DNA from 3 places in the Pseudomonas sp. BB438 genome. Region 3 is predicted to be linked to each of the others. Evidence: riboswitches for the same ligand, from Rfam matches in the RefSeq annotation. Region 3 holds a riboswitch; each other region holds the start of a gene.
What was found. A riboswitch is a leader RNA that binds a small molecule or an ion and turns the genes downstream of it on or off. The one in region 3 is predicted to bind cobalamin.
Positions count from the first base shown of each region.

Region 1: it holds a riboswitch for cobalamin, as region 3 does, so the genes downstream of both, cobO (cob(I)yrinic acid a,c-diamide adenosyltransferase) here and AC1ZV1_RS03550 (CbtB domain-containing protein) in region 3, are expected to answer to the same signal.
Region 2: it holds a riboswitch for cobalamin, as region 3 does, so the genes downstream of both, AC1ZV1_RS07450 (TonB-dependent receptor plug domain-containing protein) here and AC1ZV1_RS03550 (CbtB domain-containing protein) in region 3, are expected to answer to the same signal.

Region 1 is NZ_CM170001.1:5,039,030-5,046,716, forward strand. It holds gene cobD (threonine-phosphate decarboxylase CobD) at 1-354, opposite strand, end outside; gene cbiB (adenosylcobinamide-phosphate synthase CbiB) at 354-1,283, opposite strand; gene bluB (5,6-dimethylbenzimidazole synthase) at 1,280-1,930, opposite strand; gene AC1ZV1_RS23205 (cobyrinic acid a,c-diamide synthase CobB) at 1,927-3,219, opposite strand; gene cobO (cob(I)yrinic acid a,c-diamide adenosyltransferase) at 3,248-3,859, opposite strand; cobalamin riboswitch at 4,147-4,368, opposite strand; gene AC1ZV1_RS23215 (ABC transporter permease) at 4,499-5,644, shown strand; gene AC1ZV1_RS23220 (ABC transporter ATP-binding protein) at 5,641-6,426, shown strand; gene AC1ZV1_RS23225 (MlaD family protein) at 6,427-7,365, shown strand; gene AC1ZV1_RS23230 (ABC-type transport auxiliary lipoprotein family protein) at 7,362-7,687, shown strand, end outside.
Region 2 is NZ_CM170001.1:1,593,096-1,600,782, reverse strand. It holds gene AC1ZV1_RS07455 ((2Fe-2S) ferredoxin domain-containing protein) at 1-421, opposite strand, end outside; gene AC1ZV1_RS07450 (TonB-dependent receptor plug domain-containing protein) at 421-2,334, opposite strand; cobalamin riboswitch at 2,486-2,692, opposite strand; gene AC1ZV1_RS07445 (VOC family protein) at 2,766-3,194, opposite strand; gene AC1ZV1_RS07440 (class I SAM-dependent methyltransferase) at 3,254-3,982, opposite strand; gene AC1ZV1_RS07435 (cupin domain-containing protein) at 4,150-4,518, shown strand; gene AC1ZV1_RS07430 (GlxA family transcriptional regulator) at 4,519-5,517, opposite strand; gene AC1ZV1_RS07425 (cysteine hydrolase family protein) at 5,620-6,168, shown strand; gene AC1ZV1_RS07420 (LemA family protein) at 6,333-6,929, shown strand; gene AC1ZV1_RS07415 (M48 family metallopeptidase) at 6,941-7,687, shown strand, end outside.
Region 3 is NZ_CM170001.1:729,495-737,181, reverse strand. It holds gene AC1ZV1_RS03570 (ATP-binding response regulator) at 1-1,646, shown strand, start outside; gene cobM (precorrin-4 C(11)-methyltransferase) at 1,729-2,475, opposite strand; gene AC1ZV1_RS03560 (cobalamin biosynthesis protein) at 2,472-2,888, opposite strand; gene AC1ZV1_RS03555 (CbtA family protein) at 2,966-3,676, opposite strand; gene AC1ZV1_RS03550 (CbtB domain-containing protein) at 3,841-4,029, opposite strand; cobalamin riboswitch at 4,131-4,349, opposite strand; cobalamin riboswitch at 4,421-4,615, shown strand; gene cobW (cobalamin biosynthesis protein CobW) at 4,851-5,903, shown strand; gene cobN (cobaltochelatase subunit CobN) at 6,019-7,687, shown strand, end outside.

The DNA of each region.
Region 1 (7,687 bases), 2.3 Mb from region 3:
AACTTCCTGGTCGCTGACTTCGCGCAGGATGTGCCCGGCGGCACGCCAGGATTCGGCGTGCTCGGCATAACAGGGCGAAACCACGCCGACCTTGCCCGGGCGACGCAGGCGCGGCAGCAACTGGATCGCCGCCTGGCTGCCGGGCAGCGGCAGCAGCTTCTCGGCGCCGTAGTAACGGCGCGCGGCAGCTTCCAGGCCGTCGCTGTCCTCGGGCAGGCGCATCCATGCTGCTGTCGGCACGCTGGGTAGCGCCCAGGGCCAGGGCGAAATGCCGGTGGACAGGTCCAGCCACTCGGCGAGCGGAATGCCGTATTGCTGCGCCGCTTTGCGCAACCGACCGCCATGTTCGAGCATCAGAGCACTCCCAGAATGAGGATGACCACCAGCCACAGCAGCACGCCCTGGCGCACCAGGGCCAGCGCGCGCCAGATGTCCACGGCGGTCGGCGCCGGGCCTTCGCCCAGCTGCGGGCGCTCATGGAGTTCGCCGTGGTAGCGGGCGGACCCACCGAGCGATACGCCCAGCGCACCCGCGCCAGTCGCCATCACCGGGCCGGCGTTGGGGCTGTCCCACTGCGGTGCCTGCGTGCGCCAGCAGCGCAGGGCAAGACGGGTGTGGCCGAGCAACGCGTAGGTGAATGCCACCAGGCGCGCCGGAAGGTAGTTGAGTACATCGTCGATCTTCGCCGCGGCCCAGCCGAAGCGTTCGAAGCGCGCGTTGCGGTAGCCCCACATGGCGTCGAGGGTGTTGCTCAGGCGATAGAGCACCACGCCCGGCGCGCCGGCGACGACGAACCAGAACAACGCGGCGTACACCGCATCACTGCCGTTCTCCAATACCGATTCGGTGGCGGCGCGGGCCACGGCGGTGTCGTCCAGCTCGGCGGTTTCGCGGCTGACCACGTAGCCCACGCGCAGGCGTGCTTCGTTCAGGTCACCGGCGCGCAGGGCCAGCGCTACCGGCTCGGCGTGCTCGCCCAGGCTGCGCAGGCCCAGCGCGGCGTAAAGCGCCAGCACCTGCACGACCCAGCCGACATAGGGCAGCAGGCTGAGCAGCAGCGCGATCAGGGTCAGCGGGATGACGGCGATGATCCAGGCGGTGACGCCGTGGCTGCGCCAGCCGAGGCCGGGAGTGTCCTTGCCGGCGTCGGCGCGGGAACGATTGAACCGCCGCTCCAGCCGATCCGCCAGGCGCCCGAAGGCCACCAGCGGATGCCAGCGCTTCGGCTCACCGAACAGGGCATCCAGCGCAACGCCGAGGACGCTCAGCAGGGCCAGGCTCATGGCTGTTCTCCCCAGTGGTTCTCGTACAGCAGTTCACCGAGTGCGCGCGGTTGGCGCCAGCCTTCCAGGGCCAGCATGGGCGCCGGGTAGAACTCGCTGACCGGTCCGAGGCAGATCACCGCCACCGCCTCGGCACCGACCGGCAGGCCAAGCAAGTCGCCCAGCGCAGCCGGGTCGAACAGCGATACCCACCCCATGCCCAGGCCTTCGGCGCGCGAGGCCAGCCACAGGTTCTGGATCGCGCAGGACAGCGAGGCCAGGTCCATGTGCGGCAAGGTGCGGCGGCCGAAGACGTGCGCCTCGCGGCCATCCATCAGCGCGGCCACCAGCACTTCGGCGCAATCGAGCACGCCCTCGACCTTGAGCCGCATGAACGCGTCGGAACGCTCGCCCAGTGCCTCGGCGGTGCGCACGCGCTCCTCCTCCACCAGACCGTGGATTGCCTGACGCAGCGCCCGCGAGGTGACGCGGATGAACCGCCACGGTTGCATCAGCCCGACGCTGGGCGCCTGGTGCGCCGCTTCGAGCAGGCGCGCGAGCAGTTCGGGCGCCACTTCGCCCCCACTGAAGTGGCGCATGTCGCGGCGCTCGGCGATGACGCGGTAGAGCGCGGCGCGCTCTTCAAGGCTGTAGGCGTGCTCGGTCATGGTTTCAGCAGGGCGACTGCGGCATCCGGATCGGACGGCAGGTAGAAGTGGATGTAGGAGGCGGTAAGCCGGCCACGGCGGAACACCGCTTCGGCCACGGGCTTGTCGTTGGGACAGACACCACGAGCCAACGGCGCTTCGCTGCTGGTCAGCAGCGAGTGGTGGAAGGTGTGTCCGCGCAGGGTGCCTTCGGGCAGCGCCACCGCCTGCAGCGCCAGCGCGGCGAGACGTTTCTGCATGCGTGCTTCGCCCGGCAGCAGACCGAGCAATTCGGCACGCTCGCCGGCCACGTCGGTCAGCGCGTCGAGCAGATAGAGCATGCCGCCGCATTCGGCGAGGATCGGCTTGCCCATCTCATGGTGGGCGTGGATCGCCTGGGCCATAGCGCGGTTCTCGGCCAGCGCCTGCAGGTGCAGTTCCGGGTAGCCGCCCGGCAGGTAGAGGCTGTCCACGTCCGGCAGCGCTTCATCGCGCAGCGGCGAGAAGAACACCAGCTCGGCGCCCAGCTCACGCAGCAGGTCGAGGTTGGCCTGGTAGAGGAAGGCGAAGGCGTTGTCCCGCGCCACGCCGATGCGCACGCCATCGAGGCGGGAAGACTCGCTGCGCGGTTCGGGCGCGGCAAAGCTCACCGGCAGCGGCAGTTCGGTGCTCGCGCTGGCGGCCAGGGCATCGGCAGCGGCGTCCAGGCGGACGTCGAGGTCGGCCAGCTCATCAGCCTGCACCAGGCCGAGGTGGCGGCTGGGCAGTTCCACGTCGGTATCGCGCGGCAGCGCGCCATACCAGCGAATCCACTCCGGCAGGCTGTCGCGCACCAGGTCGCGGTGACGCTGGCTACCGATGCGGTTGGCAAGCACGCCGGAGAACGGCAGGTCGCTCTGGTAGGTCGCCATGCCAACGGCCATGGCGCCGAAGGTCTGCGCCATGGACTGGCCGTTGATCACGGCCATCACCGGCACATCGAAGCGACGCGCCAGGTCGGCCGCCGAGGGCGAGCCGTCGAACAGGCCCATCACGCCTTCGATGAGGATCAGGTCGGCCTCGCCGGCCGCTTCCCAGAGCAGGCGACGACTGTCGTCCTCACCGACCATCCACAGGTCCAGCTGGTAGACCGGCGCGTCGCTGGCGCGGGCGAGGATCATCGGATCGAGGAAATCCGGGCCGCACTTGAACACCCGCACCTTGCGCCCGAGGCGGGTGTGCAGGCGCGCCAGGGCGGCGGTCACGGTGGTCTTGCCCTGGCCGGATGCAGGGGCAGCAATCAACAGTGCGGGGCATTGGCGCGAGGTCATCGGGCACGCTCCGCCACAACGAACGGCATCAGAACTCCACCCCTTTCTGCGCCTTGATACCGGCCTTGAAGGCATGCTTCACCAGGCCCATCTCGGTCACGGTGTCGGCGGCGTCGAGCATCGCCGGCTGCGCACCGCGCCCGGTGGCGACCACGTGCTGCATCGGCGGCCGGGCGGCGATATCGGCCAGCACCGTGTCCAGTTCCAGGTAGCCGTGCTTGAGCGCGATGTTCACCTCATCCAGGACTACCAGGCCGACCTCGGGGTCGGCCAGCAACTGGCGCGCCACGTCCCAGGCGAATTGCGCCTTGGCGATGTCGCGCTGGCGGTCCTGGGTTTCCCAGGTGAAGCCTTCACCCATCACGTGGAAGCTGACTTCCTCGGGGAAACGGCGGAAGAACGCCTCCTCGCCCGTGGTGGCGGCGCCCTTGATGAACTGCACCACGCCCACCTTCATGCCGTGCCCCAGCGCGCGGGCGACCATGCCAAAGGCGGAGCTGCTCTTGCCCTTGCCGTTGCCGCTGTTGACCAGAAACACGCCGCGCTCGCCCTGGGCCTGGGCGATCTTCTCGTCGACTACCGCCTTCTTGCGCTGCATGCGCGAGCGATGGCGCTCGTCCTTTTCCGGGGATTCAGTCATGGCAAGGTTCCTTCTGAAACGGCTTGTACGGATGAACGGGATGGCACAGCCGTCAGGCTGCCAGCCGGGTGGCAGCGAACGGGGGATGGAATGGGCAGGGATGCACCGCAGGCACGCAGAAGCGCCATGCAGCAGTGGTCGCCCAGCACGAGGGCTGTCGACCTGAGGAATAGGGAATTCACCTGAAGGATTCTCCGCCGCTCTCACCCGCGCGGCACTGACCAGTCGGGGCAGGCGGAGGACGGCAACGCGCGGCGCAGGGCCGGCGTCGGCAGCGCCTCCCGCGATGCCATGCGATGCAGCAGGCCGGTCTCCGGGCTTGCGAGAGGAAGCGTCTGGCGTTTCCGAAGAACCGCGCCTTCCCATGCCGAGGCACAGTGGCAGTTTGCGGTTCGAAGCTCGCTTACCGTTGCGGGGGCAGCGCCGGAATGGTCGAACGCATCGACTTCACCGGCTTCCCTGTTTCACTCGCGGCTTGCGCCGAGAGCACCTGAAGCAGGCGCGCAGCTTAGTGGCTGGCGGCCTGGGGCGTCAATTGAACAGACTGCCGCTGGGCTCCTTGCGCGAGGCGGCAAGGGCTCTAGAAAGCCTCACACAAGTCAAGTGGTCAGGCCGCGTAAGTTCGCTAGAATGCGAGTCATGACGACGACCGCCCAACCCGGCCAGCTTCAGTACGACACGTCCGCCACCCCGCCGTTGATGCATGTCAGCGGTGACTGGACGCTCGCGCACTTTGCCACGCTCGAGGCTCAGGTGGCCGCACAGCGCAGTGCCGAATCGCCCGGCGCGCTGGACTTCACCGGTCTTGGGGCGCTGGACACCGCCGGCGCCGCCCTGCTCGCCGAGATCATCGGCGGCGCGCGCATGAGCCAGCTGGAGCAGATCGCCCGCAACCTGCCCGCCGAACGCCAGGCGCTGCTGCGAACCGTCGGCAGCGCGATCACCCAGTGCCGGCTCGACGAAAAGGCCCCGCCGCCCGGCAATGCGCTGGTCGATGTGCTGGAGCGCATCGGCATCGCCTCGCTCACGTTCAAGGACCATCTGATCGGCGTGCTGGGTTTCATCGGCCTGACTCTGCAGACGCTGCTGCGCAACCTGCTGCGTCCGCGTCGCTGGCGACTGACCTCGCTGGCCGCACACATGGAAGAAACCGGGCTGGACGCGGTGCCGATCGTCGCCCTGCTGACGTTCATGGTCGGCGCCGTGGTGGCCTTCCTCGGCGCCACGGTGCTGCAGAAGTTCGGTGCGGCGATCTACACGGTCGACCTGGTGGGGTTCTCCTTCCTCCGCGAGTTCGGTGTATTGCTCACGGCGATCCTGCTCGCCGGCCGCACCGCCAGTGCCTTCACCGCGCAGATCGGCTCGATGAAGGCCAATCAGGAAATCGACGCCATCCAGGCCCTGGGGCTGGATCCCGTCGAGCTGCTGGTACTGCCGCGTGTACTTGCCCTGCTGCTGACCCTGCCGATGCTGACTTTCCTGGCGATGATCTCCGGCATCTTCGGTGGCGGCGTGGTCTGCGCACTGAGCCTGGACATCTCGCCGCGCATGTTCCTCTACATGCTGCAGAACGACATCGCCGTGCAGCACTTCCTGGTCGGCATCGTCAAAGCCCCGGTGTTCGCCTTCATCATCGCCGTGATCGGCTGCCTGGAAGGCTTCCGCGTCAGCGGCAGCGCGCAGTCGGTGGGCGAGCACACCACGTCCAGCGTGGTCCAGTCGATCTTCGTGGTGATCCTGCTGGATGCGATGTTCGCGCTGTTCTTCATGGAGATGGGCTGGTGAGCGAGCCAATCATCGTCGTCCGCGACCTGGCCAACCGCTTCGGCACCCACGCCGTGCACGAGCACCTGGACCTCGACGTACTGAAAGGCGAGATCCTCGGCGTGGTCGGCGGTTCGGGTACCGGCAAGTCGGTCCTGCTGCGCAGCATCATCGGCCTGCGCCAACCCAGCGAGGGCAGCGTGCACGTGTTCGGGCAGAACCTGCCGGCGCTGCCACCGCTGGAGCGCTCGAAGCTCGAACGACGCTTCGGCGTGCTGTTCCAGAATGGCGCGCTGTTCTCCTCGCTGACGGTGAGCGAGAACATCTGCCTGCCGCTGATCGAGCACGCCGGGCTATCCCGCGCCGATGCGCAATTCATCGCCAAGGTGAAGATCTCCCTCGCCGGCCTGCCGCCGGACGCCGGCGCCAAGTACCCGGCCGAGCTCTCCGGTGGCATGGTCAAGCGCGCCGCGCTGGCCCGCGCCCTGGCGCTGGACCCGGATATCCTGTTTCTCGACGAACCCACTGCCGGCCTCGATCCGATTGGCGCGGCGGCCTTCGACCAACTCATCCTGACCCTGCGCGACGCCTTCGGCCTCACCGTGTTCCTGGTCACCCACGACCTGGACACCCTCTACACCATCTGCGACCGCGTCGCCGTGCTCTCGCAGAAACGCGTGCTGGTGGTGGGGCCGCTGGACCAGGTCGCCCAGACCGACGACGCCTGGGTGCAGGACTACTTCCACGGCCCGCGCGGCCGTGCCGCGCTGCAGGCCACCGAACACCTGCGGGAGGAAAGCTGAATGGAAACCCGTGCCCATCACGTGCTGATCGGCCTGTTCACCCTGGTCGTGTCGATCGGCGCGCTGCTCTTCGCTCTCTGGCTGGCGCAGTCGAGCAACGACCAGAAGTACAAGGTCTACGACGTGATCTTCAACGAGGCGGTGACCGGCCTGTCCGAAGGGGGCACGGTGCAGTACAGCGGCATCCGCGTGGGTGACGTAGTGTCCCTGCGCCTGGACCCGAACGACCCGCGCAAAGTCCGCGCGCGCATCCGCGTCTACGACAGCACCCCGATCCGCGAAGACACACGCGCCAAGCTGGCCCTCACCGGCGTGACCGGCCAGGCCATCATCCAGCTCTCCAGCGCCGCCCAGGACAGCCCGCCGCTGACCGGCAAGGACGGCGAGGTGCCGGTGATCAAGACCATCCCCTCGCCCTTCGCCAAGTTGCTGGCCAACGGCGAGGACATCGCCACCAACATCAACAACCTGATCAACAACGTGAATCGCATGTTCTCCCAGGAAAACGTCGACCGCATCAGCCGCACCCTCGACCACATCGACCAGGCCACCGGCGTGGTCGCCGAGCAGCGCGACGACATCCGCCAGACCTTCAAGGAACTGGCCGCCGCCAGCGAGCAGGCGCGCATCACCCTGGCCAACGCCAGCCAGTTGCTCGAACGCGCCAACCAGACGCTGGGCGGCAAGGGCCAGGACATCCTCGACGACACCCAGAAGACCCTCGCCTCCCTGCGCACCAGCAGTGAACGCGTGGAGCAGTTGCTGAACAGCAACTACGACTCGGTGAATGGCGGCCTCAATGGCCTGGGCGAGATAGGCCCGGCGGTCCGCGAACTGCGCTCCACCCTGGAAGACCTGCGTGGCGTCACCCGCCGCCTGCAGGAAAACCCCACCGGCTACCTGCTCGGCCGCGAGCGCAACAAGGAGTTCCAGCCATGACCGCCCTTCCCCGCGTGCTCGGCGCCGTCGCCCTGATCAGCCTGCTGGGCGCCTGCTCGATCCTCCCGGAAGCGGAAAGCCCGGACTTCTACCTGCTGCCGGCAACCCAGCAACCCGCGCGCAGCAACGCCGCGGTGAACTGGTCCCTGCGCGTCAGCGCCCCCACCGCCAGCCTGGCGCTGGATAGCAACCGCATCGCCGTGGTGCCACAGGGCAACCAACTGAGCAGCTACCAGGGCGCGCGCTGGAGCAACCGCGCCCCGGGCCTGCTGCGTGATCGCCTGCTCGACGCCTTCACCGCCAGCGGCAGCATCGCTGCCCT
Region 2 (7,687 bases), 860 kb from region 3:
GGTGATGCCGGTGCGGCGGCGGCGCGGACCAGTCCGGCTGCGAAGGCACCTCACCGACACCCTGGCACTCCAGCTGTTGCGCCGGATCGCCAATCGCCGCCAGCACCGCCGCCACATCCAGCCCGCGCCGGCCGAGCGCCGACGCCGTGACCTTCGGCGGCGGCGCCAGCGGAGCGTCCTCGAGCAGCCCGGCCAACTCGGCGCGCAACCAGTCGAGGTAGGCGCCGTCAGCGGTGGGTTCCAGGTCCACCAGCAGCAGCTCGCGATCCTCGGCCAGAAGCTCACGCACCCGCGCCCACAACGCATCGAAACCTTCGCCGGTGTCGATGCATTCGACACCGGCGAAGCGCGCCGCCACCTCGCGGTGCAGGCGCTCGCCCTGGGCACCGGCCAGCGGGCCGACCAGCAGGATGGCCTTCATCAGAAGCTGAAGGTGTAGCGCAGTTCGGCGGTACGCGGCCGGCCGAGGTTGTCGACCTGGCGGATACCGTTGCTGGTGCGGCCGGTGGCGTAGTCGCGGTCCAGCAGGTTCTCCAGCAGGAGGCTCAGGCGGTGTGCGCGGGCGGCGTCGAGGTAGCGATAGGCATCGCCGTCAAGCACGGTGTAGTGGCCGTAGTCGTCGTCCTGCGCGCTGACGATGGAGCCGACGTAGCGCGTGGCCAGGCCGGCGCCCCAGAGGCTGTCGTCATAGCCCAGGCGCAGGCGGGCAAAGAAGTGCGGGATGTTGTTCACCGTCACGCCTTCGCGGCTGTCCACCCGATTGCGCGTGGCGTCGGCGGAGAGCTGCCAGTGCCGGCCAACCTGCCACTGGCCGTTGGCTTCCACGCCGCGCACGGTGATCTCGCCGTTGCCGTTCACCCACTGGTCGCCCGCCAGGGTGATGAGGTCGGTGATCTCGCGGCGGAACAGGGTGACGCTGCCGCTCCAGGGCTGCTCGAACAGCTCGCCGGTGTAGTCCAGGCCCAGCTCGGCGTTGCGGCTGCGTTCGGGCTTGAGGTCGCGGTTGCCGACTTCGTCGCCCGGCTCGTTGACGAACAGTTGCTCGGCGGTGGGCAGCTTGAAGGCCGTGCCGAACTGGCCGCGCAGCTTGAGCTGCTGCGTGAGGTCATAGAGCGAGGTGAGCATCCACACGGTGGCGCCTTCGCCGCCGGAAATTTCCTCGCGGCGCACACCCAGGCTCGGGTGCCAGTCAGGCAGCGCCTCGATGTTCGGCCGCAGCTGGGCGTAGAGCGCGTGGGATTCGGCCTTGTCGTTGTCGATGATCAGCACATCGTCCTGGCCCTTGTACCACTGGCTGTCATTGCCGAAGACCAGCTCGTGACCGCCCGCAAGCCTGGCCTTGCCTTCGAGCTGCGCCCCCCAGTCGGTGAAGCCCCAGTAGTCGTTGTGGTTGAGCACCTGGGTGCCGCCGCCCTGCAGGTTGTAGACGCGGTCGTAGCGGGTGTCCCAGTCGTTGATGTGGGTCTTGGCGAACCAGCTGAAGTCGTCGCTGACGCTCTGCTGGAAGGTGGCCGTGGCGATCTGCTGCACGCGGTTGTTGCTGGTGTGGTGGTTGGACGTCGGGCGGGCGAAATCCAGCTCGGCGTCGGCGTACTGGTAGAACAGCTCCAGGCGCGAGGCATCGCCGATGGCCTGGATAGCCTTGGCACCGAACACATTGACGTCATAGGAGCGGCGCTTGTCGCTCACCGTGTCGGTCATGTCGCGGTCGCGGAACGGCTGGTAGCCGTCGGAGCGGTTGTGGCTGACGTAGGCCATCAGGCCGAGGTCGCCCAGGCCGTTCTGCACGATCTTTTCGGCGCGGGCATCGCCGCTGCGCCCCTTGAAGGTGTCCAGGCCGAGGTTCGCCTCACCGGACGCTTCGCGGCTGCGGGCGCTGCGGGTGACGATGTTGATCACGCCGGACACCGCCTGGGTGCCGAACAGCAGGCCCTGGCCGCCCTTGAGCACTTCGATGCGCTCCACCGCGGTAGTCGGCAGGGTGTCGATGTAGATGCCGCCGTAGAGGCGGTTGTTCAGGCGCACGCCGTCCAGCAGGATCAGCGTGTCGTCGTTGCGTCCGCCCAGCAGCGAGTAGGTGCCGTAGTCGAACGGCCCGTTCTTCGGCGCGACGAACAGGCCGGGTACATACATCTGCAGCACGCGCGTGATGTCGGCGCTGGGGCCGGCGCGCTCGATCTGCTCGCGGTCGATGACCTCCAGCTTGCTGCCGTAGCGGGCCATGTCGGCGACAGTGTTGGATTCCACCGAAGGCGCGCTGACGACTTCGTCGGCCAGGTCGAGCGGCGCCGCGACCAGTTGCGCGCTGAGGGCGCACAGGGGGAGAACAGGCATCCAGCGCAGGGCACGCCGGTTCTGTAACGGGAGTTTGGGTGACAGGGAGAAATGCAAGGTGATCGCCTCGAAATCGGGATTTCGCAGGCGGCGCAGCGACACCCGGAACGAGCGCGCCCCGGGAACCGGCTCACGCCCGCCCACCGCGGGTTTGCCAAACAGGTTCCAGGCCGGTCTCCGGGCTTGCGAGGGTCCTGGGGCATCCGCCTTCCCATGCTGGTGCACAGTGGCCTACTGGATGCTCCGCTCGCTTACCGTTGCGGGGGCAGCGCCGGACTGATCGCACGAGGGCGACGCACCGGCTTCCCGTTTCACCCCACGCACGGCGGCGGGGGGCACCTGAAACGGGGCGCATCTGAACACCGAGCGCCCGAAAGCGTCAAGCGCGGGGCTTGGGCAGGATGTTGCGGAGGAGGCGCGAACGCGCGGCATCAGTGCCAGGGATCGTAGGTGCCGAAGCTCCAGATGTGCCCCTCCGGATCACGGCAGGTGAAGCCCTGGCCGCCGTAGTCCTCGTCCTTGATGTCGATGACGATCTGCGCCCCGGCGTCCACGGCCGCGCGGTACGGCACCTCGGCGTCCTTCACCACCAGGTAGATGCTCTGGGTACAGCCGCCGACCTCGTCGGGCTGGCGCATCAGCCGGCCGTATTCGTTGTCGTGCAGCGACCCGAGCATCACCAGCCCGCTGCCGTCGGCCAGCGCCAGTTGGGCGTGGGCGATGCCGCCGTGCTCGTCGGCGACCACCAGTTGCCGCTGAAAACCGAAGGTCGCGCACAGCCAGTCGATAGCCTGGGGCGCGTCGCGGTAACGCAGGCAGGGAATGACACTGGGGCGGGCGATGGGAGCGGGCGTGGACATGGCGATCTCCGGGCAAAACGAACGCAATGTTCTGAGCATAGTCACCCGCTTTTCACACCTCAGCGCTGCGCGGCGACCAACAGCAACATGGGACGCTCGCGCTCCTCGGCGAGTGCCGGATCGGCCTGCACCTGCCCGGCGCTGGGCCCCCAGTCCTCGACATGGCGCACGCTCAGCCCCGAGCCAATCACCGCATTGAGGACGCTGCCGAGGGTGCGGTGGTACTTGAGCACGCCCTTGGCCAGCCAGTCGGTGCGACGCTCGCCCTCGTCCTGGTAGTGGTCCACCGGCCAGCAGCGGCGACCGTTGGCATCGACGATCCAGCCAGGCGCCAGCGAGGCCATGTAGATCGGGTGCTCGATGGAGAACACCAGGCTGCCACCGGGGCGCAGCGCGTCGTGCACGTTGCGGAAGAAGTGCGGCAGGTCTTCGAGGTAATGCAGGACCAGCGAACTGTAGGCCAGGTCGAAGGCTGCGGTGGGCAGTTCGAGCTGGTCGAGGTCGGCGTGGAAGTAACTGACCTGCGCGGCCTCGGTGGTTTCCCGCGCGCGGTCGAGCATCTTCTGCGAGACGTCCAGCCCACTCACGGTGCGGGCGCCCTGCTCCGCCGCATAGCGGCAGAACCCGCCGTAACCGCAGCCGAGATCGACCACGTCGAGGCCCTCCAGCGGCGGCAACAGGGCACGCAGCGCGGCCCATTCCGGCGCGCCGTCCAGCCCGTGCTGCGAGCGTGGCAGCTGGGCGTAGGCCGCGAAGAATTCAGGGTTGTCGTAGATGTTCTGCGCCATGGATCGGCACCTCCTTTCTGACGGACCAAGGGCCGATTGTCTGCGTCAAGGACGGGGCCGGCAACCCGATGAGGTCAATGCGGCGGCAATCGAAGCGCAAATTCCTGCAAGACCGTCGGTCAGGTCAACCGTAGTGTCAGGACTCCATTTCCAAGGAGAAAGACACCGTGACCCAGCGCCAATCGATCAACCTGCAGGACAAGCTCGGCCGCATCACTGAGACCTGGCAACCGCGCGTGATCGCCGAGATGAACGACTACCAGTTCAAGGTGGTGAAACTGCTGGGCGATTTCGTCTGGCACAGCCACGCCGACACCGACGAGGCCTTCATCGTGCTGGACGGCGAGCTGCGCATCGACTTCCGCGACGGCCCGCTGACCCTGCGCGCCGGCGAGCTGTACGTGGTCCCCCGCGGCGTGGAGCACAAGCCGTATGCCGAACGGGAGGTGCAACTGATGCTGATCGAACCGCGCGGCGTGCTGAACACCGGCGATGAGGGCGGCGAGCGCACGGCGGAAAACGACCGCTGGATCTGATCAACCCCTGCCGGCAAGGTCGTTCGGCTTTGCCCCAAAGCGCTTGCGATAGTCGCTCGGCGCCATCCCGGTGATCTTGCGGAAGGTGCTGCGGAACGAGCCCGGATCGAGGTAGCCGACCGTGTAGGCGATGTGGTCCACCGTGCCATTGGTGAACTCCAGCAGCTCGCGCGCCTTGCCAACCCGCAGGTGCTGACAGTACTCGGTGGGCTTGAGCCCGGTGGCCGCGCGGAAGCGGCGCAGGAAGGTGCGCTCCTCCAGGCCGGCCTGGATGGCCATGGCGGTCAGGCTGACGTCCACCGCGCCGTTGCCCTGCAGCCAGTGCTGCACCTTGAGGATGGCGGCGTCGCCATGCCCCAGCAGCGGCGCGAAGTTGCTGCCGCATTGCTGCGCGCTGTCGCTGTGTTCCACCACCAGGAAACGCGCGGTGCGGTTGGCGACGCTCGGGCCGAGCAGGCGGTCGACGATGCGCAGGCCCAGCTCCGACCAGGCCATCAGCCCGGCGGAAGTGATCAGGTCGCCGTCGTCCACCATGGGCTTGTGCGCTTCCAGACGTACGCGCGGGAAGCGTTTGGCGAAGGCCTCGGCGCCGCTCCAGTGGGCGGTGGCACTGCGCCCGTCGAGCAGCCCGGCTTCGGCCACCAGCAGGCCGCCGATGCACACCGAACCGACGATGGCGCCCTCGCCATGGCGCGCCGCTAGCCAGTCGGTGAGGTTGCGCAACGGGGCGGCGTCGGGCAGCCCGAACAGCGACGGCGGGACAAGCACGGCGACCAGCCGGCTGTCGACGCCTGGATGCGTGTCGAACACGCGGCGGGGCTCGCCGCCGTCCTCACCGGACCAGTGGCTGACGCGCAGCGCCGGCAACTGCTGCGCGGCCTCTTCGCCGGCGACGCGCTCGGCCACGGCGAACAGATCGGTCAGCCCGTGCAGCGCCGCCGTCTGCACACCGGGATAGAGCAGCAACCCGATCTCGACGACGCTCCGTTCCACAGCCATTGTCAGTTTTCCCCCGGTTATTGTCGTTCCGCCTGATCCCCGCGCGGCGCGCGGCAAACCATACTGGTCGCACTTCCTCACCACTCAATAAGGAATTCGGAAATGGCCAAGCAAGCGCTCATCCTAGTGGATATCCAGAACGACTACTTCCCTTCCGGCAAGTGGCCGCTGGTCGGCATCGAAGCCGCCGCCGACCAGGCCGCCAAGGTGCTGGCCGCCTTCCGCGAACGCGGTGACCTGGTGGTGCACGTGCGCCACGAGTTCGACAGCGCCGACGCCCCGTTCTTCGCTCCCGGCAGCGACGGCGCGAAGATCCACGGCAAGGTCGCCAATCTGCCCGGCGAGCCGGTGGTGCTCAAGCACTTCGTCAACGCCTTCCGCGACACCGACCTGAAGGCCATCCTCGACCAGCACGGCGTGGAGTCGCTGGTGGTGGTCGGTCACATGAGCCACATGTGCGTGGATGGTGCGGTGCGCGCCGCTGCCGACTTCGGCTACCCGGTGACCGTGCTGCACGACGCCTGCGCCACCCTGGACCTGGAGTTCAACGGCGTGAAGGTACCGGCCGCCCAGGTGCACGCGGCCTACATGGCATCCCTGGCATTCGCCTACGCCGACCTGGTGTCCACCGCCGAGTACCTGAATCGCTGATTCATGTCGCCCCGGAAAAGGGTCTCCAGTGAGGCCCTTTTTCATGCAGAAACGCTCCGTAACACTGCCGACGAACCGGCGAAGCAAGACGTGAGAAGCTGCGCAACACTCGGCCGGCTTTCCGCTATCATCGGGCCACATTCGCCTGCCGATAAGGACATCCCATGAGCGTTTCCTCGATCATTACCCTTGCCATCATTGCTGGCGTCATCTTCCTGCTGATCAGCGTGTTCAACCGTCTGGTGGCGCTGCGCAACCGCTACCAGAACGCTTTCGCGCAGATCGAAGTGCAGCTCAAGCGCCGCTACGACCTGATCCCCAACCTGGTGGAAACCGCCAAGGCCTACCTCAAGCACGAGCGCGAGACCCTCGAAGCGGTCATCGCTGCGCGCAATGCTGCGGTCGCCGGTCTGAAGGCCGCGTCCGAACAACCCGGCGACGCCGGCCGCATGGCGCAACTGGCCGCCGCCGAGAACGCCCTGGGCAGTGCCATGGGTCGCCTGAACGTGACCCTGGAAGCCTACCCGGACCTCAAGGCCTCGCAGAACCTGCAGCAGGTCAGCGAGGAGCTGTCGAGCACCGAGAACAAGGTCGCCTTTGCCCGCCAGGCGTACAACGACGCGGTGATGGAGTACAACACCTATCGCCAGTCGTTCCCCGCCAACGTCCTGGCCACCACCTACGGTCACAGCAAGGACGCCAGCCTGCTGCAGTTCGAGGACAGCAAGGACATCCAGGCCGCGCCGAAAGTCGCCTTCTGACCTGAACGAAGATGAACTTCTTCGAACACCAGGACCGCGCCCGCAAGCAGACCGGGCGCCTGGTCCTGCTGCTGACCGTCGCCGTGGTCTGCCTGGTCACCATCACCAGCCTCGCGCTGGGCTGGCTCTGGCGTCACCTGGGCGAACCGGCGCTGCACGTCACCTCGCGCGCGTCGTTGCCCGATCCGGAGCTCTACCTGTCGGTGGCCGCCGTGATCATCGGCGTGGTCGTCCTCGGTGCGCTGTACAAGCAGGTGCAACTGAGCGCCGGCGGCAAGGTGGTCGCCGAGAGCCTGGGCGGCCGCCTGCTCAACCTCAGCGCCGGTAATGCCGACGAGCGCCGCCTGCTCAATGTCGTCGAGGAAATGGCCCTGGCGTCCGGCTCGCCGGTGCCGCCGGTGTACGTACTGGAAGATGGCTCGATCAACGCCTTTGCCGCCGGACTGACCCCACGCGACGCAGTGATCGGCATCACCCGTGGCGCCATCGAGCAGCTCGACCGCAACGAATTGCAGGGTGTGATCGCCCACGAATTCAGCCATATCCACCACGGCGACATGCGGCTCAATACGCGGCTGACCGCCCTGCTGCACGGCATGCTCCTGCTCGGGTTGATTGGCGGCATGCTGCTGCGCGGCTGGAGCGACACCAGCACCGGCATCCGTATCAGCAGCCGGAGCAGCAGCAACGACAAGAACGGTGGCGGCAGCGTGGTGCTGCTGGTGATCGGCGCAGGTTTGGTGCTCTATGTGCTGGGC
Region 3 (7,687 bases):
CGTTGATGCTCCTGTTCGCCTGGTTCGCCGCGCAGACGGTGCTCGGCGCCCTGCGTCTGTGGCTGCTGCGCCGCTATGACCGGCTGCGCGGCGACGATACCGGCGCCCGGCACCGTTGGCTGATCCAGGTGATGCTCACTACTGGTCTGTCGGGCGTGCTCTGGGGCTTACCCGCTGCGTACTGGGTGACGGTGCTGCCGGTGTCGCTGCAGATGTACGTGGTGGTGATTCTGCTCGGCCTGGGCACGGGCGTGATGAACGCCTACAGCATCGTGCTGCCGTTGTTCTACCTGTTCATCGTGCCGGCCTTCACCCTGCCCTTCGCCAGCCTGCTGGTGCTGCTGCCGGACGCCCTGAGCAAGACCCTAGGCGCGGCGGCACTGGTCTATGCCGTCACCATCTGCGCCTTTGCCTACCGCTTCCACGCGACCCTGGTGGACTCGCTGCTGCTGCGCTTCGAGAACATCGAACTGCTGCAGAAACTCAGCATCGAGAAGGAGGCCGCCGAGCGCAGCGACCAGGCCAAGACGCGCTTCCTTGCCTCCGCCAGCCACGACCTGCGTCAGCCGACCTACGCCCTCGGCCTGTACCTGGGCGCGCTGCAGAAACGGCCGCTGGACGACGCCAGCCGCAACCTCGTCGAGCATATTTCCCGCGCCCTGGCCGCGCAGGGATCACTGTTCGATGCGCTGCTGAACATTTCGCGGCTCGATGCCGGCATCGTCCAGCCCAGCCTGCAGTCCTTCTCCCTGGCCGAGCTGCTGGAGCGCATCGCCGAGGATTGCCGCGTACAGGCCACCGAAAAGGGCCTGAGGCTGCGTGTGCGAGCGGGCGCGCCCTTCGTCAGATCCGACCCGGCGCTGCTCGAGCGCATCCTGCGCAACCTGGTGGAAAACGCCATCCGCTACACCGAGCGCGGCGGCGTGCTGATCGGCTGGCGCCGCCGTGGCCGGCAGGTGCGGGTGGAGGTCTGGGACAGCGGCCCGGGGATTCCCGCCAGCGAACGGCAGAAGGTGTTCTGGGAATTCCATCAGTTGAACAATCCCGAGCGCGACCGCAGCAAGGGCCTCGGCCTGGGGCTGGCCATCGTCCAGCGCACCGCCGCCCTGCTCGATCATCCCCTGACACTGCATTCGCGCGAAGGCCAGGGCAGCGCCTTCATGCTCGACCTGCCGCGCGCCACCGCCGTGCAGCCGCGCCCCGTGGCCCCCCCCGCGCCACGCAGCGTGGTCGGCAGCGACAAACTGATCTACGTGATCGAGGACGACGCCGAGAACCGCGAAGGCCTGCGCCTGCTGTTCCAGAGCTGGGACTACCGCCACCGCATCGTCGCCGACGTGGCCGACCTGCTGGACGACCCGGCGGCTGCCCGCGAGAAGCCCGACCTGATCATCAGCGACTACCGCCTGCGCGACCACCAGACCGGCCTCGACGCCATCGAGCGCCTGCACCTGCACTACGCAGACGACTGGATCGCCGCCATGCTGGTCACCGGCGACACCGACCCGCGCCTGCTCGCCCAGGCCGCCGCCCACGGCTGGCCGCTGCTGCACAAGCCGCTGGCGGCCGAGCAGTTGAAGGCGATGATCGATGAGCAGCTGGGCGACCTCGAACCGCTGGACGACCAGGCCGAGCAGTACCTGTAGGAGCGAGCCTGCTCGCGAACCACCCTCTCCGTGACTCCAGAGCCGGGTGGTTCGCGGGCGAGCTCGCTGCTGCGAAGCGCATCTACGGCCGATACAGGTGCGCATGCCCCGCGCTGTACAGCGACGAATCGGCAAAGCCCTCCGCGCCCAGCACCCGGCCCACCAGGATCAGCGCCGTACGCCTGAAGTCCTTGGCCTCTGCCTTGGGCAGGATGTCACCGAGGGTGCCGGTGACCTGGTCCTGGTCCGGCCAGCTGGCACGGTGGATCACCGCGATGGGGCAGTCCGCGCCGTAGTGCGGCAGCAGCTCGGCGACGATGTTCGCCAGCTGGCCGACGCCCAGGTGAATGGCCAGGGTCGCGCGGTGTTGGGCCAGCTCGGCGAGGGACTCGCCCTCGGGCATGCGCGTCCGGCTGGCGTAGCGGGTGAGGATCAGCGTCTGCGAGATATCCGGCAGGGTCAGCTCGCAACCCAGGATCGCCGCGCAGGCGGAGGTCGCGGTCACGCCGGGGACGATCTCGTAAGCAATACCCAACTCGCGCAGGTGACGAATCTGCTCGCCGATGGCGCCGTACAGCGACGGGTCGCCGGAGTGCACGCGCGCTACGTCCTTGCCCTCGGTCTCGGCCTGCGCCAGCAGCTCGACGATCTCGTCCAGGTTCAGCTCGGCGGTATTCACCACACGCTCGGCGCTATGCCCATCCAGCACCGCCGGCGGCACCAGGGAGCCGGCGTAGAGGATCACCGGGCAGGTGCGGATCAGCCGCTGGCCCTTGACCGTGATGAGTTCGGGGTCGCCCGGGCCGGCGCCGATGAAATAGACCGTCATGACGGCTCCTGTGCGGATTCGACGGGGATGAAGGCGAGTGCGCAGGTGGCTTGCTCGCTGCGACGCTTGCCCACCAGCAGGCGTGCCGGCGCGCCACCCTGGGCCTCGGCCTGCAGCAACGCCGCGGCCTCGGCCACGCTGGCACTGCCACTGGTCGCACGCACGACGTCCGACGGATCCCCCAGGCGCTTCTCGCAGGTCGCGAGCTGCGGCGGCGTGAACAGCACCAGCGGCAGGTCGAGGGCGGCTGCCAGGGCAGTCAGCCCGACTTCGTCAGCCTTCAGCGTGGCGCTGGCCAGCGCGGTGAGGTTCGACTCGTCGAGACCTGCTTCGGCCAGCGTATCGCGCAGCAGGGCTTGCAGTTCGTCGAGCGGGCAGCCGCGGCGGCAACCGAGGCCGGCAACCAGCGTCATGGTCGCTCTCCTTGCAGATGAAAATAAAAACCCCGCAGACGGCCGGGCCGGCTGCGGGGTCGAGCATAGCGCCTGGATCAGGCCGAGGGTGCGAAGCGACGGAACAGCCAGGCAGCGATCAGGCCGAGTGCAGCCCAGAACACCGCGTTGGTGACCAGCGAGGCGACGATGAACTCGTGAGCCAGGCTTTCCGGTGCGAGGCTGGAATGCACGTCCGGCTGCGGCGCACCGATCACGTGCGGCACCACCAGCAGGGCGAGTCCGACGATACGTAGCGCCCAGTGGCGGCCGAACACCAGCAGCGCGAGACCGGCGGCGGTGGCGGCGGCAGTGCCGATCCACCAGGTCTGCCGCAGGGTCAGGTCAGCGGCGGCGGTGCCGGGGACTTCCGGCGGCAGGCCGAGGGACGGCGCCAGGGTGAACACGGCGAAACCGGCGAGGCCCCAGAGCAGGCCTTCGGAGGTCTTGCCCGGCTCACGCAGGGTGAACAGGCCCGCGAGCATCAGCGCGAAACCCACCGCGACCACCAGGTTGCCGCCGGTGGTGGAGAGGATGCGCTGCCAGCCATCTTCCGGCTCCCAGGCTTCCGCATCGTGCTGATGGCCGGCGACGGCGCCATCGGCATGCTCATGGACGTGCTCTTCGACCAGCGCGGCGGCGGGTTCGGACTTTTCGTAGGTTTCCGCCTTCAGAATCAGCGGGGATACCCACAGCAGCTGGACCACGGTGAGCACCAGCGCGGCAATCAGACCGGCGAAACCGGCGGTCTGGGCGATTCGTTTGATCATGGGTTCGTTCCTTTTCCTTCTCCGAGCCATCGAATCGAGCGAGCTAGAGCCAGGCAAGACGAAGGATCGCCGGGGACGCGGAGTGGACTGCTGTCCATGAGCCGTCCACGGCGATTCTCCAACGCAGCCTGGCCGACGCGCAGCCGATTGAACTCAGAACCGCATCAGTGGCAGGGGAAGCCTGCGCTGTGGCGAGTATCGTGGGCGGCGTTGTGTACCGCGTCGATGTGCGAGAAGCCGGCGAAGTACACCAGCAGCGCACCGAGCAGGCTGGCGCCAACGGCCAGGCTGATGCGCTTGGAAAGGGGGATGGAAGTACTCGACGCCTGTTGCGTCAGGATGCTGCTGGACATGAACGTTCCCTCTGAAAAGAGTGAGAACGCAGAGGTTGAACGCATTCGAACGCGCCGGATCGGTCGCGCCACGGCCTGCGCCCGCCCACCGCGGGTTTGCCAAAATGTGAGGATTCCAGGCCGGTCTCCGGGCTTGCGACGCCAGCGAGAAACTCTCGCCGGATGGGCCAGCCTTCCCATGCCTTGGCACAGTGGCTACTGACGACCCTCGATGCGCTTACCGTTGCGGGGGCAGCGCCGGACTGGTCCTTGCGGACGCACCGGCTTCCCGTTTCACCTCGCACGCGTCGGCGCGAGACACCTGAAACCGCGCTAGCTGACCACGGCAGTCACGCAGCGTCAACTGCGCGTCAACCGATCCCCGGCGATTGACCGTCCCGGCCGCGCTGCGTAGCCTTCCTCCCTTCGAGGTTCTCCGGCGCTGGCCGGAGCTAAGAGGGAACGTGGAAATCTTCGGATGCGCCACGGCTGCCCCCGCAACTGTGAACAGCCTGTCTCTTCATGCGCCACTGCCGATTCGGGCGGGAAGGCGAAGAGACGATCAAGGGCTGTGAGCCAGGAGACCTGCCTCGTGACTGGTTTTCGATCTGCTGCGCGTCGGCCAGGCTGCGCTGGAGGATCGTCGTGGACTGCTCATTGACCACAGTCAACTCCGCGTCCCCGCCAATCCTCCGCCTTGCCTGGCTCTGGCTCGCGAGATCCGGAACCGGTTCGTTATCAACAGACAACCGGGCGGGGTGATCCGGTGGCGACCTTCGTTGCGCGGCGAACCCGCGCGCGCGCCCTTCATCCGCCTTCAAACTTCCGCTTGCGAGGCGCGCATGAAAACCCTGGCCAAACTCCCCGTCACCATCGTCACCGGCTTCCTCGGGGTCGGTAAGACCACCCTGCTCCGCCATATGCTCGATAACGCCGAAGGCCGTCGCATCGCGGTGATCGTCAACGAATTCGGCGAGCTGGGCATCGACGGCGAGATCCTCAAGCAGTGCTCCATCGGTTGCAGCGAAGAAGAAGCGGTCGGCCGCGTCTTCGAGCTGGCCAACGGCTGCCTGTGCTGCACCGTGCAGGAAGAGTTCTTCCCGGTGATGCGCGAGCTGGTGGCGCGCCGTGGCGACCTCGACCAGATCCTCATCGAGACCTCCGGCCTCGCCCTGCCCAAGCCGCTGGTACAGGCCTTCCAGTGGCCGGAAATCCGCAACGCCTGCACCGTGGACGCGGTGATCACCGTGGTCGACAGCCCGGCCGTGGCCGCCGGCACCTTCGCCGCCCACCCCGAGCAGGTGGACCAGCAGCGCCAGCAGGACCCGAACCTGGACCACGAGTCGCCGCTGCACGAACTCTTCGAGGACCAGCTGGCCAGCGCCGACCTGGTGGTGCTGAACAAGGCCGACCTGCTGGACGCCGACGCGCTGGCCCGCGTACGCGCCGAGGTCGCTGAAGAACTGCCGCCGGCGGTGAAAATCATCGAAGCCAGTTCCGGCCAACTGCCGCTCTCGGTGCTGCTGGGGCTGAACGCCGAGGCCGAGCTGCACATCGACAGCCGCCCGACCCACCACGATCACGAGGGTCACGAAGATCATGACCACGACGAGTTCGACTCCTTCCACGTCGACCTCCCGGAAGTGGAAGAGCGCGCCCTGCTCGACGCGCTGAACGCGCTGGTCGAGCGTCACGCCGTGCTGCGCATCAAGGGCTTCGTCGCCATCCCCGGCAAACCCATGCGCCTGCTGGTGCAGGGCGTCGGCAAGCGCTTCGACAAGCACTTCGACCGCGCCTGGCGCAGTGACGAAACCCGCAGCACCCGCCTGGTGGTGATCGGCCAGGAGCTGGACCAGGACACCATCGCCAACGAACTGCGTACCGCCCTGGCGTAACACCGCTTTTGTAGGAGCGAGCTTGCTCGCGAACAGCCTCGCAGCGGGGATTGGTTCGCGAGCAAGAGCTAGGCGCCCCCTCGCTCCTACGAAGCGCTAGAAACCGAGCACCCCCATGCACCTGCTGCGCACTCAACCCGGCGGCTTCGTCCCCGACGACGGCATCGCCCACCTGGCCCAGACGCCCGCCGAACTGGTGATCCTCTGCAGCGGCGATTCGCACCTGGCGCTGCTCGCCGAGGCCGCTCGCGCGCTGCCGGAGGACTACCCGAGCCTGCGCCTGGCCAACCCCATGCAGTTGCAGAATCACGCCTCGGTGGACCTCTACGTCGACGAAGTGCTGCAGCACGCCAAGGTCATCCTGATCTCGGTGCATGGCGGCGTCGGTTACTGGCGCTACGGCATGGAGCAACTGGTGGCGCTGGCCGAGCGCGGCACCACGCTGATCGCGGTGCCCGGCGACGACAAGCCCGACCCCGAACTCGCCGCCCTGTGCAGCGTCCCGCCGCAGGATGCCGAGCGCCTCTGGCAGTATCTGCGCCAGGGCGGCATGGACAATGCCCGGCAGTTCTTCGCCTGCCTCGCCAATCGCCATCTGCAACGCGACTACGCCTGGCACGAACCACAGACCCTGCCGCGCGTGGCGGTCTATCACCCGCACGTCGGCAGCTGCGACCTCGCCCGCTGGCAGGCCGATTGGAACCCCGAGTGCCCGGTCGCCGCCCTGCTGTTCTATCGCACGCACCTGCAAGCGGCGAACACCGGGTTCATCGACACCTTCTGCGAACGCCTGCAGGCGCAGGGCATCAACCCGCTGCCCATCGCCGTGGCCAGCCTCAAGGAAGCCGCGTGCCTGGATACGGTGGAAAGCCTGCTGGACAGCGCCGACGCCGAGCTGATCATCAACACCACCGGCTTCGCCCAGTCGAATCCGGAAGCGCCGCAGGACCGGCCCTTCCGCCGCGACGTACCGGTGCTGCAGGCCATCTGCTCGCTGGACAACCTCGACCTCTGGCGCGCCAACCCTCAGGGCCTCGGCCCGCGCGACCTGGCCATGCACATCGCGCTACCGGAGCTGGACGGCCGCCTCATCACCCGGCCGATCAGCTTCAAGGGCCTGGCCTGGCGCAGCGAGCGCAGCCAGAGCGACGTGGTCTGCTACCTGCCACACCGGCCGGGGATGGACTTCGTCGCCGAACTGGCGCGGCGCTGGATGCTGCTCTCGCGCAAGGCCAACGCCGACAAGCGCGTGGCGCTGATCCTGGCCAATTACCCAACCCGCGACGGGCGCATCGGCAATGGTGTCGGCCTCGACACGCCGGCGGCGGCGCTGAACATCCTGCGCGCGCTGGAGACTCAGGGTTACCCGGTTGCCGGCCTGCCCGATTCCGGCACCGCGCTGATCCAGCAACTGCTCGGCGGCGTCAGCAACGATCTCGACAGCCTCGACCTGCGCCCCTGCGCACAGAGCCTGGCACTGGACGACTACCTCGCCTGTTTCGCGCGCCTGCCCGAAGCCAACCAGCACGCCGTGCGCGAACGCTGGGGCGAGCCGCAGCAGGACCCGATGTTCCGCAGCGGCCGCATGATGGTCGCCGGCCTGCGCCTGGGCCTCGGCTTCGTCGGCATCCAGCCGGCGCGTGGCTACCAGCTCGACGCCGCGGCGATCTACCACGATCCGTCGCTGGTACCGCCCCACGGCTACCTCGCCTTCTACTTCTGGCTGCGCGAAGTGTTCGGCGCCGACGCGGTGGTCCACGTCGGCAAGCACGGCAACCTCGAAT